Regions from separate parts of the Corallincola spongiicola genome, predicted to be linked through region 3. Evidence: predicted binding sites of a transcription regulator. Region 3 holds the regulator's gene; each other region holds the start of a gene.
What was found. The regulator ArgR, encoded in region 3, controls arginine synthesis, uptake and breakdown. The targets are predictions, from matches to a motif close to ANTGAATANNTATTCANT.
Positions count from the first base shown of each region.

Region 1: EXY25_RS09095 (oxaloacetate decarboxylase subunit gamma) is a predicted target of ArgR. The motif match lies at 1,961-1,978, and genes of this name have one in related genera.
Region 2: EXY25_RS03010 (citrate synthase) is a predicted target of ArgR. The motif match lies at 2,423-2,440, and genes of this name have one in related genera.

Region 1 covers NZ_SHLY01000002.1:766,497-771,498, reverse strand. Annotated here, with positions in the region: gene oadA (sodium-extruding oxaloacetate decarboxylase subunit alpha) at 1-1,618, opposite strand, end outside; gene EXY25_RS09095 (oxaloacetate decarboxylase subunit gamma) at 1,635-1,877, opposite strand; tRNA gene EXY25_RS09090 (tRNA-Arg) at 2,322-2,398, opposite strand; tRNA gene EXY25_RS09085 (tRNA-Arg) at 2,454-2,530, opposite strand; tRNA gene EXY25_RS09080 (tRNA-Ser) at 2,546-2,638, opposite strand; gene csrA (carbon storage regulator CsrA) at 2,807-3,001, opposite strand; gene EXY25_RS09070 (aspartate kinase) at 3,133-4,359, opposite strand; gene alaS (alanine--tRNA ligase) at 4,377-5,002, opposite strand, start outside.
Region 2 covers NZ_SHLY01000001.1:690,836-695,837, reverse strand. Annotated here, with positions in the region: gene EXY25_RS03015 (hypothetical protein) at 266-961, shown strand; gene EXY25_RS03010 (citrate synthase) at 1,030-2,313, opposite strand; gene sdhC (succinate dehydrogenase cytochrome b556 subunit) at 2,774-3,148, shown strand; gene sdhD (succinate dehydrogenase, hydrophobic membrane anchor protein) at 3,142-3,492, shown strand; gene sdhA (succinate dehydrogenase flavoprotein subunit) at 3,489-5,002, shown strand, end outside.
Region 3 covers NZ_SHLY01000004.1:149,634-154,635, reverse strand. Annotated here, with positions in the region: gene EXY25_RS12840 (GNAT family N-acetyltransferase) at 1-5, shown strand, start outside; gene ggt (gamma-glutamyltransferase) at 119-1,810, shown strand; gene mnmL (tRNA modification radical SAM protein MnmL/YtqA) at 1,888-2,832, shown strand; gene argR (transcriptional regulator ArgR) at 2,842-3,309, opposite strand; gene mdh (malate dehydrogenase) at 3,578-4,507, shown strand; gene ispB (octaprenyl diphosphate synthase) at 4,574-5,002, opposite strand, start outside.

The DNA.
Region 1 (5,002 bases), on a different contig from region 3:
CAACACTAACATTCACTTTGAAAATGTTACCTGCCAATGGCGCGGGCAAAGAAAAAGCACTGCTTGCTGGCGCAGGGGCAGCAGCAGGTGCGCCACCTGCTGCTGGCGCAACACTGGTCAATGCACCGTCAGGCGCAACTTCTACCTGATAAACCTTGCCATCAACACGAACACTGTATGCTTCTGCCTGGCCACTAGCGGCTGCAACAACAGGCGCAGGCTCTGGCTCGGTACCTGGTGCCGGTTCAAATGCATCTGGGTTACCACGATTTTTAAGGAACTTAAGACCGATCTGAGGAAACAGTGCATAGGTCAGCACATCATCAATCTTGTCTGTTGCCAAAGAGATCGCTTCTTTCTGAGCAACATCATCAAGTTCAACGCATAGCTTATCCATCTCAGCATCGATCAAATCTGCTGGACGACAAGTAATGGCTTCGCCACCTTCAAGTACGCGAGCTTGCAGGTCTGCATTAACCGCTGCTGGGGACGCACCATATTCTCCCTTAAGCACACCTGCGGTTTCTTTAGCGATCGACTTGTAGCGCTCACCCGTCAGTACATTTAGTACTGCTTGCGTGCCAACAATCTGAGAAGTTGGAGTAACCAATGGAATAAAGCCAAGATCTTCACGTACACGTGGGATCTCTTTCAATACTTCATCCAACTTGTCTGCAGCACCCTGCTCTTTCAGCTGGCCTTCCATATTCGTCAGCATGCCACCAGGCACTTGCGCTGTAAGAATACGTGCATCAATCCCCTTCAGGCTGCCTTCGAATTTGGCATACTTCTTCCTTACATCACGGAAGTAGCTGGCGATATCTTCCAGCCCTGTAATATCGATGCCGGTATCACGCTCTGTGCCTTCGACAATGGAGACAATGGTTTCCGTGGGGCTGTGGCCATAAGTCATGCTCATAGAAGAGATCGCCGTATCGAGAATATCGATACCAGCATCAATCGCCTTCATATGGGTGGCGACACTCAGTCCTGTAGTCGCATGACAATGCAACGCCAGTGGCAGTTCTAACTCTTCTTTCAAGCGGCCAATCAGTTCTTCAGCCTCGTAAGGCTTCAATAACCCCGCCATATCCTTAATACAGATTGAATGACACCCTAGGTCCTGAAGGCGCTTACCCATATCAAGCCAAGTATCTAACGTATGCACAGGGCTAGTCGTGTAAGAGATGGTACCTTGAGCATGTGCGCCGACCTTCACCGCCGCTTTCACTGCCGTTTGGAAGTTACGAACATCGTTCATCGCATCAAAGATACGGAATACATCCATACCATTGGCATGGGCTCGCTCAACAAACTTCTCTACCACGTCATCAGCGTAATGACGATAACCCAATAGGTTTTGCCCGCGTAATAGCATCTGCTGGCGAGTGTTTGGCATCGCCTTTTTCAACAGACGAAGGCGCTCCCAAGGATCTTCACCAAGGAAACGAATACAGGCATCAAACGTAGCCCCGCCCCATGATTCTATTGACCAATACCCAACCTTATCCAGCTTCTCAGCAATAGGCAGCATATCTTCAATACGCAAACGGGTTGCAAGCAATGATTGGTGGGCGTCACGAAGCACCACATCAGTGATGGCTAGTGGCTTTTTCATACAGGATCGCTCCTTGTTAGTCCTTGGTCGTATTCCGGTATTTGTGCACGGCAGCAGAGATCGCCGCGACAACGTCGGGGCTTACCCCAGTAGTTTGGGGGGGCGGCGTCGCATTCGCAGTCAAAGGTTCAGGCCCACCGGCAAATCGCGCAAGTAACTTCACGCCAACCACGAGTAAGCTTAAGAACAAAAATACGAATATCATGCCAACAGCCATGATACCTGCTGCTTCCAGTAACAGTTCGCTGATACTAGTCATCAGAACTCATCCTGTAATTAATTTTCAGTTTCCTGACGATATTGCCTAGAAGTACCATGACATATTGTAAAAATCAAACAAGATGTGCATAGATAGTCACTTTTACACGCATAAATACCGTTTTCAGGGCAATAGTCACACAAAACTGTAATTTTCTATGCAAAAGCTATCTGACACATTTGACACTATTTCTCGCACCCACGCTAGCCTCATTCGCCATTCAAACGAATGACGCGGATCAAAAGCAAATGGTTAACTTTCGAGCAAGTGATAAAACCGCGGGCAAACGCACATTTGTTCAGGGCAATAGAACATCTACCGCAACAGATAATGCTCATCAGCGAAAGAGTAACTCTAGCCAACAAACTCTTAGGTAGGCATTGCGAGGAAGGTATAAGCCAGATACAAAAATGCCCAACATCTCTGTTGGGCATCTCTGAATAATGGCGCGCTCGGGAGGACTCGAACCTCCAACCGCCTGGTTCGTAGCCAGGTACTCTATCCAGTTGAGCTACGAGCGCGTAATCGGTGCAATTGACATAGTCTAGTACATCAATTTTGAAACTGTTTAGTTAATGGCGCGCTCGGGAGGACTCGAACCTCCAACCGCCTGGTTCGTAGCCAGGTACTCTATCCAGTTGAGCTACGAGCGCGTTACATCAAACTAATGGCGGTGAGGGAGGGATTCGAACCCTCGATGGGGCTACAAACCCCATACTCCCTTAGCAGGGGAGCGCCTTCGGCCACTCGGCCACCTCACCTTTAGTGGCGCTGAATTCTAATGAAACTGGCGCTTATGTCAAACACTTTTTGGGAGCTTTTTGGTACTTCAATCGAGTTTTCACTTATACGTGCAAAAATCGAACATTTTGTTGCCATAAAACGAACAAAGCCGACATGAAGTCGGCTTTGTCTAATCTATTCGCAGGCTAGTAGTTCTGATTACCCTCATCATCACCCTTCTCAGCCTGAATACGCATATAAATCTCTTCGCGATGCACAGAGACCTCTTTCGGCGCATTCACACCGATACGAACCTGATTACCTTTAACACCCAATACCGTCACGGTGACTTCATCACCAATCATCAGGGTCTCACCAACTCGACGAGTTAAAATTAGCATTCGCTTGCTCCTTCATTCCTTAAACTCTGAGTGGCCACTCTGGGGCGCCTTTAAAACTCAGGATTATTATTAACTTAGCTTATAGACAACGATTAGCTAGTAAAAGTTTAAACTTTCTTAACAGCAACGGACTACTGCACCGGCTCTTTATCCAGATTGAAGGCTGCATGTAAGGTTCGCACAGCCAATTCTAAATATTTTTCTTCAACCAACACCGAGATCTTAATCTCTGATGTCGAAATCTGTTGAATATTGATTCCTTCATCGCCAAGCGACTCAAACATCGTCACAGCAACACCAGCATGGCTCTTCATACCCACACCCACCACGGAGATTTTAGCGATATGATCGTCGCCCTGCACCCCTTTAGCTCCCAACTTTGCACAAGTTTCGTCTAAAATAGCCTTTGCGCGTGCAAAATCGTTCCGGTGTACAGTAAAAGTAAAGTCTGCTGTGTTATCACCTACCGCATTCTGAATGATCATATCAATATCGATATTCGCTTTGCCTATAGGTGCGAGCACTGAAGCAGCAACATTTGGCTGATCAGGAACCCCCAGTATAGTTAACCGTGCTTCATCACGATTAAACGCAATGCCCGATACCAGCGGCTTCTCCATATTCAATCCCTCATAGGTGATCAGCGTGCCTTGCCCCTCTTCGAAGCTAGACAGCACGCGCAGTGGTACATTGTATTTACCGGCGAATTCAACTGAACGGATCTGCAGCACTTTGGCGCCCAGGCTTGCCATCTCCAGCATCTCTTCGAAGGTAATGGTATTCATCTTACGTGCCGAAGGCTCAACCCGCGGATCAGTGGTATATACACCATCCACGTCAGTATAGATCTGGCACTCATCAGCTTTTATTGCAGCGGCTATCGCCACCGCCGTGGTATCTGAACCGCCACGGCCAAGGGTGGTGATGTTGTTATTCTCATCTACGCCCTGGAACCCTGCGACGATAGGCACAACGCCTTCACCAAGACGTTGATTAAGTAAGCTATGTTCAACATCTAAAATGCGTGCTTTGCTATGGGAATCGTCAGTTAAGATCTTAACCTGATCTCCGGTAAAAGACTGCGCAGCACAGCCACGTTTATTCAAGGCCATTGCCAGTAAGGCAATCGTTACCTGCTCGCCTGTGGAAACCAGAACATCGAGCTCACGAGCTGAGCCATCGGGATCAATCGCATTGGCTAAGCCTAACAGGCGATTAGTTTCACCTGACATAGCTGAGACCACCACCACGACATCGTCGCCGGCGGCACGGTGCCGCACAACGCGCTCCGCAACAGCTTCGATGCGTTCAACAGTACCAACCGAAGTACCACCAAATTTTTGAACTATCAGTGCCACGCTTATTGCTCCTTGCTCTAGAGTCGTTCAGTCAGCCAAGGGCTCACGGACGCTAAGGCAGCAGGTAAAGCTGCCGCATCGCTGCCACCAGCCTGCGCCATATCTGGACGTCCACCACCTTTACCGCCGACCTGCTGTGCGACCATATTCACCAGTTCACCAGCTTTGACTTTACCAGTCAGATCTTTTGTAACCCCAACAATCAAGCTCACCTTACCGTCGCCCGGAACACCCAAAACAACAACACCAGAACCAAGACGGTTTTTAAGGTCATCCACCATACCGCGTAAGCTCTTAGGGTCTGCTCCATCTAACTGGCTGACAAGCACTTTGACGCCCTTGATATCAATCGTCTCATCGGTCAAGCTTGCGCCTTTATGTTTGGCAAGCTCAGCTTTGAGTTGCTCAACCTCTTTTTCCAGTGAGCGCATACGATCGACGGTCTGACGAACACGATCAGCAATAGAATGGTTATCACCCTTAACCAATGTACTCATCTCTTCCATCTGCTTGCCGATGGCATGCATCATGTCAATCGCGGCCTGTCCGGTAACCGCCTCGATTCGCCGCACCCCAGCTGCGATCCCAGCCTCTGTAGTGATTTTGAAAAAGCCGATATCGCCGGTTCGTTCAACGTGTGTAC
Region 2 (5,002 bases), on a different contig from region 3:
TCAGTTGTTTTATAACTTCAGAGCTTGCTTACCCTAACTATTCAGTCAATATCCGGCAAGTTAGCTGCCGGTATAGCACGGCGACTATCTGTTTATGAGTCATTTTTTAACCAATAGTAGACCGATGAGCCAAATCAAGGCATAGTGACGTAGATCACCTTTTTTGGTGTTCCTGAATAGGGCGTCGCAGGTTGCGGCTTTGCTATATCGATAGCAGAACAGCAAAGCTAGCTGTCAGATATTTATATTGTTTTAGGAATAAAATATGGTTGAAGCGATTACCGGAATGTTGTTAACGGTTGTGGGCGTAGTGGTATTGGCCAAACAAGTTGCATTAAGAAATCATTCCGGCAGGCGCTATTTTGACTCTCTGACGCGAGGGAAAATGCTGTGTTGGAAGAGTGAAGAGTTGATGCGTGTTCGCAGAAGCCTGCAGTATGGAAAGATTTTTATTGGTTTTCTAGCTTTCATACTGCTTTCGGTACTGTTGGGGGCAATTTCGGCCCATGTTATACCTTCTACGGCCTATGTTGTTTTAACTATTACTATTTGTATTCTCTGGGCGTCTCTGCAATTTCCGGGTGAATTTAAGAAAGAGTTTTTTTCCGGTAAGCCACTGTTGATGGTGTGCATTCTGTTGCCTTGGCCACTGCTATTGTTGGATTGGATGGTCGACCTTCACCCTGGAATGTTGTTCGGTTTTGTCAAGGACCTGCAGTTGTTTGGGGTGAGTGATCCAAATCGTTTTCAGCTTGCTTTCTATCTTTCTTGTTTGCTGACCTGCATTGTGTTTTGTTTGCGGATTATTATTTTGCTGGCGATGTCGTTGCCTGCTTTGGTGTTAGCCAACTGCTATCGCGTGCAGCAAAGAGTTCTGCATTGCTCTCATTGGTGTTGGCGTCGTAGCTCTGTGGCTGTTGTTGCTATTTTGGCTGGGGTCTACCTCAGTTGGATCGGTTAACCATCACTGGTTTTTTTAGACAAAAAAGGCAGCCGAAGCTGCCTTTTTTAATCTTTGAGCAAGACCAATCAACGTTCTTCTGTTGATTTGAATCCTTTATCTATTTCACCGATATATAGCTGGCGTGGACGGCCGATCTTCTGGCCTGCGTCACTCATCATTTCATTCCAGTGAGCTATCCAACCAACCGTGCGTGACAGCGCAAAAATTACTGTGAACATATTTGTCGGAATGCCAATCGCTTTCAAGATAATACCAGAGTAGAAATCTACGTTAGGGTAGAGTTTCTTCGAAACGAAGTATTCATCTTCCAGCGCGATCCGCTCAAGCTCCATCGCTACATCAAGCAGAGGATCTTTGATCTTTAACTTATCGAGAACTTCGTGACAGGTTTCGCGCATCACAGTTGCTCGTGGATCATGGTTCTTGTACACACGGTGACCAAAGCCCATCAAGCGGAAAGAATCATCTTTATCCTTCGCGCGTTCGATAAACTCAGGAATGCGGTCAACATTACCGATCTCTTCAAGCATGTTGAGGCAAGCTTCATTGGCGCCACCATGAGCTGGGCCCCATAGAGAAGCAATACCTGCCGCGATACAAGCGAACGGATTAGCACCAGAGGAGCCGGCCAAGCGAACGGTCGATGTTGAAGCGTTCTGCTCGTGATCAGCATGCAGGGTAAATATTCGATCCATCGCTTTAGCAACGATAGGATCTGGTGTGTATTCTGCACACGGTGTAGCGAACATCATGTAAAGGAAATTCTCTGCATAGCCGAGATCATTTCTAGGGTACATGAATGGCTGACCGACATTGTACTTAAAGCACATTGCGGCGATTGTTGGCATTTTAGAGATCAGTCGGTAGGCTGCGATCTCACGGTGACGTTCATTGGTGATGTCCAATGAGTCGTGATAGAAGGCTGACATGGTACCAACCATGCCACACATGATAGCCATCGGGTGCGCATCTCGGCGGAAGCCCTGCAAGCATCGTGTGAGTTGTTCATTCAGCATCGTGTGTTCGGAAACAATACGGCTAAATTCTGCATATTGCGTTGCATTGGGCAGTTCGCCGTACAACAGCAGATAGCATACTTCGAGATAGCTAGCGTTGTTCGCTAAATCGTCGATAGCATAACCGCGGTGTTGCAGGATGCCCTTACTACCGTTGATGAAGGTGATCGTAGACTCGCACGATGCGGTCGAAAGAAAACCTGGGTCAAATGTGAAATAACCATATTTGCCGAGGGTTCTGATATCTATTACGTCATGGCCCGCGGTACCGGAAAGCACGGGGAGTTCTATCTCCTGGCCACCGACGTGAAGAACTGCTTTCTTCTCCGTCATTTCAGGATTCTCCTTATTGGAATTGTATGATGCTCCCAAAATTAAGCGCAGTATTATTAACCGCTGCATAGGGCAGCTGTCAATTATCTATGCATTAAATCCCGTCTTGGATGCATAATTTATCATTTTTACAAGTTAGTACCTGATTACAACATCTCTTGAAACAAAGATCTATTTCAGAGGTGAATAGAATTCTCCCTGATACAAATCAAAATTTAAAGAATTGTAATAAAAAAATGTCGTGGATATACTGCCCACACTACGCCCTCAAACGTAGGCAGAATGCGGCTTTGGCGCGCCAAAATGGTGCTTTTCAAACAACTGTTTGTCTAAAATGTGATCCGCATATCATTTTTGGGGTAATAACTTTATATCCCGAAAGTAATATGATGGTTAGGGCGTAAAAAAATACGACATTAAAAAAATAAATAGAGGCTCTTAAGGGCCGAGTGAGTCGGATGTGAAAAAACAAAGACCCGTTAATTTAGACCTAGCAACAATTCGCTTTCCAGCGACGGCCATTGCGTCGATATTGCACCGCGTCAGTGGCGTCATTATGTTTGTTGCGATTGCTATTCTACTTTGGCTACTAAATATTTCTCTTACCTCAGAATCCGGATTTAATGAAGTAAAGGCGATGATTGATGGCTGGTTTGTTGGTTTTGTCCTGTGGGGCATTCTGACAGCGCTGGCATATCACTTTGTCGGTGGCATTCGTCACTTATTACAGGATCTTGGATATTTTGAAGAACTCGAAAGTGGTATTCGCTCTGCCCATGTAGGTTTTGCGCTCACCGCTGTTCTGTCTGTTTTGGCGGGGGTATGGGTATGGTAACTAATGCTGCTATGTTAGGCCGAAGTGGCGTGCATGACTTTGTCTTGTTACGTGCGTCGGCGATTGTTTTAGCTCTCTATTCGATTTTTATTGTCGGTTTTGCTCTTTTTACACCAGAGATGACCTACGGCGTATGGCACGGCTTGTTCAGCACATTAGCCATGAAGGTTTTCACTTTTCTCGCATTAATCGGTCTGCTTGTGCACTGCTGGATCGGAATGTGGCAAGTGTTAACTGATTACATAAAGTGCTCGGCGCTGCGTGCCGCATTACAGTTCTTCATTAATTTAACTGCAGTTGCTTACGTCGCCGCAGGTCTGTTTATTCTCTGGGGGGTCAAGTGAGCATTCCAACATTTGAATTCGATGCCGTCGTCATCGGCGCCGGTGGTGCCGGTATGCGCGCCGCACTGCAAATTTCTGAAGAGGGCAAGTCTTGCGCTTTACTCTCCAAAGTCTTTCCTACTCGTTCACATACGGTCTCTGCTCAAGGTGGCATCACCGTTGCGTTGGGTAATGCCCACGATGACGATTGGCAATGGCATATGTATGACACGGTAAAAGGTTCCGATTATATCGGTGATCAGGACGCCATTGAGTACATGTGTAAAACCGGCCCAGAGGCGATCATTGAATTAGAAAAGATGGGACTGCCTTTTTCTCGCTTTGAAAATGGTCGTATCTATCAACGCCCATTCGGTGGCCAATCAAAAGCATTTGGGGGCGAACAGGCCGCACGCACGGCCGCTGCCGCTGACCGAACTGGTCATGCTTTATTGCACCTCCTTTATCAACAGAACATTAAGAACAAGACCAAGGTGTTTAGTGAGTGGTACGCACTGGATTTGGTTAAGAACCAAGATGGGCACATTGTTGGTTGTACCGCCATTGACATCGATTCAGGACAGGTTGTCTATTTCAAAAGTAAAGCGACGGTATTAGCCACTGGTGGTGCTGGTCGGATTTATGCTTCAACCACTAATGCGCATATTAATACTGGTGATGGCGTTGGTATGGCGCTGCGTGCCGGGGTTCCGGTTCAAGATATGGAGATGTGGCAGTTTCATCCCACAGGTATCGCTGGCGCGGGCGTGTTGGTGACTGAAGGGTGTCGCGGTGAAGGTGGCTATCTACTAAATAAAGATGGCGAACGCTTTATGGAACGCTATGCGCCAAATGCCAAAGATTTGGCTGGCCGTGACGTTGTTGCGCGTTCGATTATGACGGAGATCCGTGAGGGGCGCGGTTGCGATGGCCCTTGGGGCCCGCATGCTAAATTGAAACTCGACCATTTGGGCGAAGAGGTACTTGAGTCCCGTTTGCCTGGCATTTGCGAGTTATCACGCACCTTTGCCCATGTTGATCCCGTGAAAGAGCCGATCCCAGTGATCCCAACCTGTCATTACATGATGGGTGGTATACCTACTCAGGTGAGTGGCCAGGCGATCACTGTCGATGCGCAGGGTAACGAGAAGCCTGTAGTTGGTTTGTTCGCTGTCGGCGAGATCGCTTGCGTATCGGTTCATGGGGCAAACCGCCTTGGTGGCAATTCACTATTGGATTTGGTGGTGTTTGGTCGTGCGGCAGGTAAACACTTGGGTGAAGCGCTTGATGCCATGAGCGAATCCCGTGATGCCTCTGAGTCAGACTTGGAAGCCAGCTTAGCGCGTATGAATCGCTGGAACAGCACCCAGCAGGGTGAAGATCCGGTGCAAATTCGTAAAGACCTACAGCAGTGTATGCAGTTGAATTTCTCAGTGTTCAGGGAAGGCAATGCGATGGCTGAAGGCATGAAAGAGTTGGGTGAGATACGCGAGCGTTTAGCTAATGCGCGACTTGATGATACGAGCCAGCA
Region 3 (5,002 bases):
CTTAACATCGATAGGTAGCTGGTTATATGCATCGATTGCTAGCTTACCTAGGTGATTTGCACCTGACTTCCTGCTAAGTGATACTGGCGGTTAATCAATCGCTTATGGAGTCGTTTCGATGCGCTGCTGGCTACTGTCTCTGATCCTATTAACTGCTTTTCCTACGATAGCTTACGACCGTATCACCGGTGCACACTTCGCCAGTCGCTCTGAAGTGATCGCGCAACATGGTATGGCGGCAACCAGTCAACCATTGGCTACTCAGGTGGCGTTGGACATACTTAAAAAGGGGGGCAGTGCGGTTGATGCTGCCATTGCCGCCAATGCGATGCTTGGTCTGGTTGAGCCGACGGGTAGCGGTATTGGCGGCGATCTGTTCGCTATTGTCTGGGATGCAAAAACGCAGCAGTTATATGGTCTAAACGCATCTGGGCGCTCGCCTAAGTCACTTACTTTGGCACACCTGCACTCCTTGGGGCTCGACTATTTACCACCTTATGGGCCGTTACCTGTATCCGTACCGGGGGCGGTGGATGGTTGGTTTGAATTACACGGCAAGTTTGGCAAGTTGCCGATGACCAAGCTGCTGCAACCCGCGATTGATTATGCAGAACAGGGATTTCCTGTGAGTGAGTTGGTGGCTTACTACATGCAACGCAGTGCGCCACGTTTGTCTGAGTATCCCGGCTTTGCTCAAGTTTTTATGCCGAATGGTAAAATGCCAGCCAAGGGGGAACTGTTTAAAAACCCCGCGCTGGCAAGTACTTATCGCCAAGTTGCCCAAGGTGGACGCGATGCTTTTTATAAAGGGGATATTGCAGTCAGTATTGCCGCTTTTATGAAACAACATGGTGGTTTTCTGAGTTATGAAGATCTCGCCTCCCATACCTCTGAGTGGATTAAGCCTGTCTCCACTAATTATCGAGGTTACGATGTGTGGGAGTTACCCCCGAATGGCCAAGGGATAGCGGCACTGCAGATTCTCAATATTTTGGAGCCATACGATATAGCCGCCATGGGGTTGGATAATCCGGAGTATGTGCATCTGTTTGTTGAAGCAAAGAAGCTCGCATTTGAAGATCGCGCCAAGTATTACGCCGATCCCGCGTTTAATCAGATCCCCGTGGCCGGTCTGATCGCTAAATCTTATGCCAATGAACGAGCAAAACTGATTAATCCGCGACGCGCCAGTCAGCGCTTGGATGCTGGCAACCCAGCGCTGTACCACGGTGATACTATCTACCTGACCACCGCAGACAAAGATGGCAACATGGTGTCGTTGATCCAAAGTAACTACCGCGGCATGGGCTCGGGGATGACACCGCCTGAGCTCGGCTTTGTACTGCAAGATCGCGGTCAGTTGTTTAGTCTGCAGGAAGGGCATTTTAATAGTTACGCGCCTGGCAAACGCCCGTTTCATACTATTATTCCTGCCTTTGTGACCAAAGAGGGCAAGCCTTGGCTCAGTTATGGTGTGATGGGCGGCGCAACTCAGCCACAGATGCATGCGCAGATCCTGGTCAATATGATCGATTTTGGTATGAATCTACAGGAGGCGGGGGATGCGCCACGTATTTTGCATACCGGCTCCAGTCAGCCCACAGGCGAACAGATGACAGATGGCGGGCATGTTAGTTTGGAGAACGGTTTTTCTGCTGGTACTCGCCGTACACTGCTGCAGATGGGGCATACCTTAAAAGAGGAGTCAGGTCCTTACGGTGGCTATCAGGCGATCATGCGCGATCTTGCAACCGGCGTTTACTACGGTGCTTCCGAAAGTCGCAAGGATGGGCAGGCAGCAGGCTACTGATCTCGGTTGATGATTTAGCCTGTAGGTTTGATCCTAAACAGTACAACTTCCTTGGCGGCGCCTACAATGGCGCCGCTATGCAGCATACTCCTCAACTTTTTCACAGCTTTGGTTACTATCTGAAGCAGCAGTTTGGTCGCAAGATCCGCAAGCTGTCACTGCACGGTGATTTTAGCTGCCCCAATCGCGATGGCACCCTTGGCCGAGGGGGCTGTACTTTCTGTAATGTAGCTTCTTTTGTCGATGAAACAGCTCGTGCAGCACCTATCTCTCAACAGTTGCAGCTGCGCGAGCAAGAATTAAAGCGTAAAGCGGATGCTTATTTGGCGTATTTTCAGGCGTACACCAGTACCTATGGTGAGCAGGTTCAACTGCAAAAGCTGTATGATCAGGCGCTGGCGGCGAAAGATATTGTTGGATTGTGTGTCGGTACCCGTCCTGATTGTGTGCCCGATGGTGTGCTCGGGATGTTGGCGGAGTATCAGGCTCAGGGTCAAGAGATCTGGCTGGAGCTGGGGTTGCAAACGGCGAATGATCAAACCCTGAAGCGAATTAATCGTGGCCACGATTTTGCTGCCTACCAAGATGCTGTCGCACGAGCCAAACATTATGGACTAAAAGTATGCACTCATCTTATTGTCGGTTTGCCAGGTGAAGATCAGCAAGATGCTTTGCAGACCTTGGATAAAGTGCTGATGGTAGGAGTGGATGGTCTAAAGCTGCATCCATTGCACATTGTTGAGGGGAGCGTGATGGCGAAAGCGTGGCGTGCTGACCGCTTGGCAACTATTAGTTTAGAAAGCTATGCAGAAACAGCAGCGAAGATGATCCAGGCGACCCCTGCGCAGGTGGTCTTCCATCGGGTGTCGGCTCACGCCCGTCCGCCCACGTTACTGGCACCTGATTGGTGTGAGGATCGTTGGCTAGGGCCGCAAGCTATTCAAGCAATATTGGCAGCGGAAGGGGGGCAGGGAAGCGCAACGGCAGCGCCTTTTCGTGCTGCCTTGCCTGAGTCGATTTAATGCACTGAGTTAGCTGGAAAAAGCGAACAGAGATTTGACGGCGCTGACCGTTTTGCTTATCTCTTTCACGTTGGTTGGCGTAATGAAAATAGTGTCATCGCCGGCGATGGTGCCGAGTATCCCTTCCGCTTTGCCTAATGAGTCTAATAGTCGGGCAATCAGCTGAGCAGCCCCAGGACTGGTACGGATAACGATAGCGACTTCGTTGTTGTCGATATCTAAAACCAGGTTTTTAAGCTGACTAGAAGTGGTTGGGACGCCGAGTTCGATAGGTAGGCAGTACACCATCTCTTGTTTGGCATTGCGTGTTCTTACTGCGCCAAACTTGCTTAACATGCGGGAAACTTTCGACTGGTTGATATTGATAAAGCCTTGCGTTTGCAGCGCTTTAACTATCTCCCCTTGGGAGCCGAAACACTCTTCCTTCAACAGGTTCTTGAACGAGCGGACCAAGTCTTCCTGCTTACCGTAATTCATGTCGTCGAAAGGTTATCTTCTGAAAAAGTTATGCAGTCATTCTGCATAAAATTGCAATATCCTGCAAGCTGCCCGTATCACAGCTGGGCAATTATTTTGGCACTAATGGTTTACGCTTGTCGCGCACTATCTGTTACGGGTTCAATCCGTGATCTGAGTTGTGTGACATTGATTGTATTTATCCCCTCCTTGGATTAATGTTTTTGCAGCCCTGTACTGGGTTGGAAAGCTATGTCTCCTAAGATTCTCCACAAGAAGGGAACCCCACATGAAAGTCGCTGTATTAGGTGCTGCTGGTGGAATCGGCCAAGCACTGTCGCTGTTATTAAAAACTCAATTACCTGCAGGCTCTGAATTAGCGTTGTTTGATATTGCACCAGTAACGCCAGGTGTTGCTAAAGATCTCAGCCATATCCCAACACAGGTAGCGATTGAAGGTTACGGTCAGGATGGCCTCAATGATGCTCTGAAAGGTGCAGATATTGTGATGATCCCTGCCGGTGTGCCGCGCAAGCCGGGCATGGATCGCGCCGATCTGTTTAACTTCAATGCCGGTATCGTTAAGAACCTGGTTGAAGCGATTGCCGAGCAGTGCCCTAAGGCTTGCATCGGTATTATCACTAACCCAGTGAATACTACGGTTGCTATTGCTGCCGAAGTACTAAAGAAAGCTGGTGTTTACGATCCGAAGAAACTGTTTGGTGTAACAACGCTGGATGTTATTCGCGCCGAAGCTTTTATTGCTGAAGCCAAAGGGTTAAACCCGGAAGAAGTGAACATCAATGTTATTGGCGGTCACAGCGGTGTCACCATTCTGCCTCTGTTGTCGCAGTTGGGCTTGGATTTCTCAGACGAAGAGATTGCCGCCTTGACTGATCGAATTCAGAACGCTGGTACTGAAGTCGTTGAAGCCAAAGCTGGTGGTGGCTCTGCTACCTTGTCTATGGGACAAGCAGCAGCACGCTTCTGCCTGTCGCTGGTGAAAGCGATGCAGGGTGAGCCTGTGATTGAATGTGCTTATGTTGAAGGCCCTGGTGAACATACCAAGTTCTTTGCCCAGCCAGTTAAACTGGGTGCCGAAGGCATTGAAACTGTATTGCCATATGGTGACGTTAGCCCGTTTGAACAAGCGGCGCTGGAAGGCATGATGGATACGCTGCAAGGTGATATCCAGAAAGGCATTGAGTTTGCTGGCTAAGCCAGACGACAATAAGTAAAAAAGGCGCCTGAAGGCGCCTTTTTTAATACTTGTTTGTTGAGCAGATTAGTGATCCCGTTGCACTGCAATACGTGCCAGCGCGATCAGTGCGCTTTTGTATTCGCTATCGGCGAGGCAATCCAGTGCCTTTACCGCTTTCATCGCTTCCTCGTCGGCTCGTAGACGGGTATAAGCAAAGGCATCGGTTGATTCAATGGCTGCGACGATATTCGGTAATTGCTCTACTTCGGCACCATGTTCGATGGCATGACGAATGATCTTCTGTTGTGCTTCAGTACCGACTTGCATGGCGCGGATCAGCGGCAGGGTCGGTTTACCTTCTGCTAGGTCATCTCCTAGATTTTTACCTAGGGCATCGGCGTCAGCGGTGTAATCGAGGAGATCATCAATCAGTTGGAACGCAGTGCCTAAATAACGGCCATAGTCCGCCATTGCCTGCTTATTGCTCTCAGATTCGCCAGCCAGCTCTGCCGC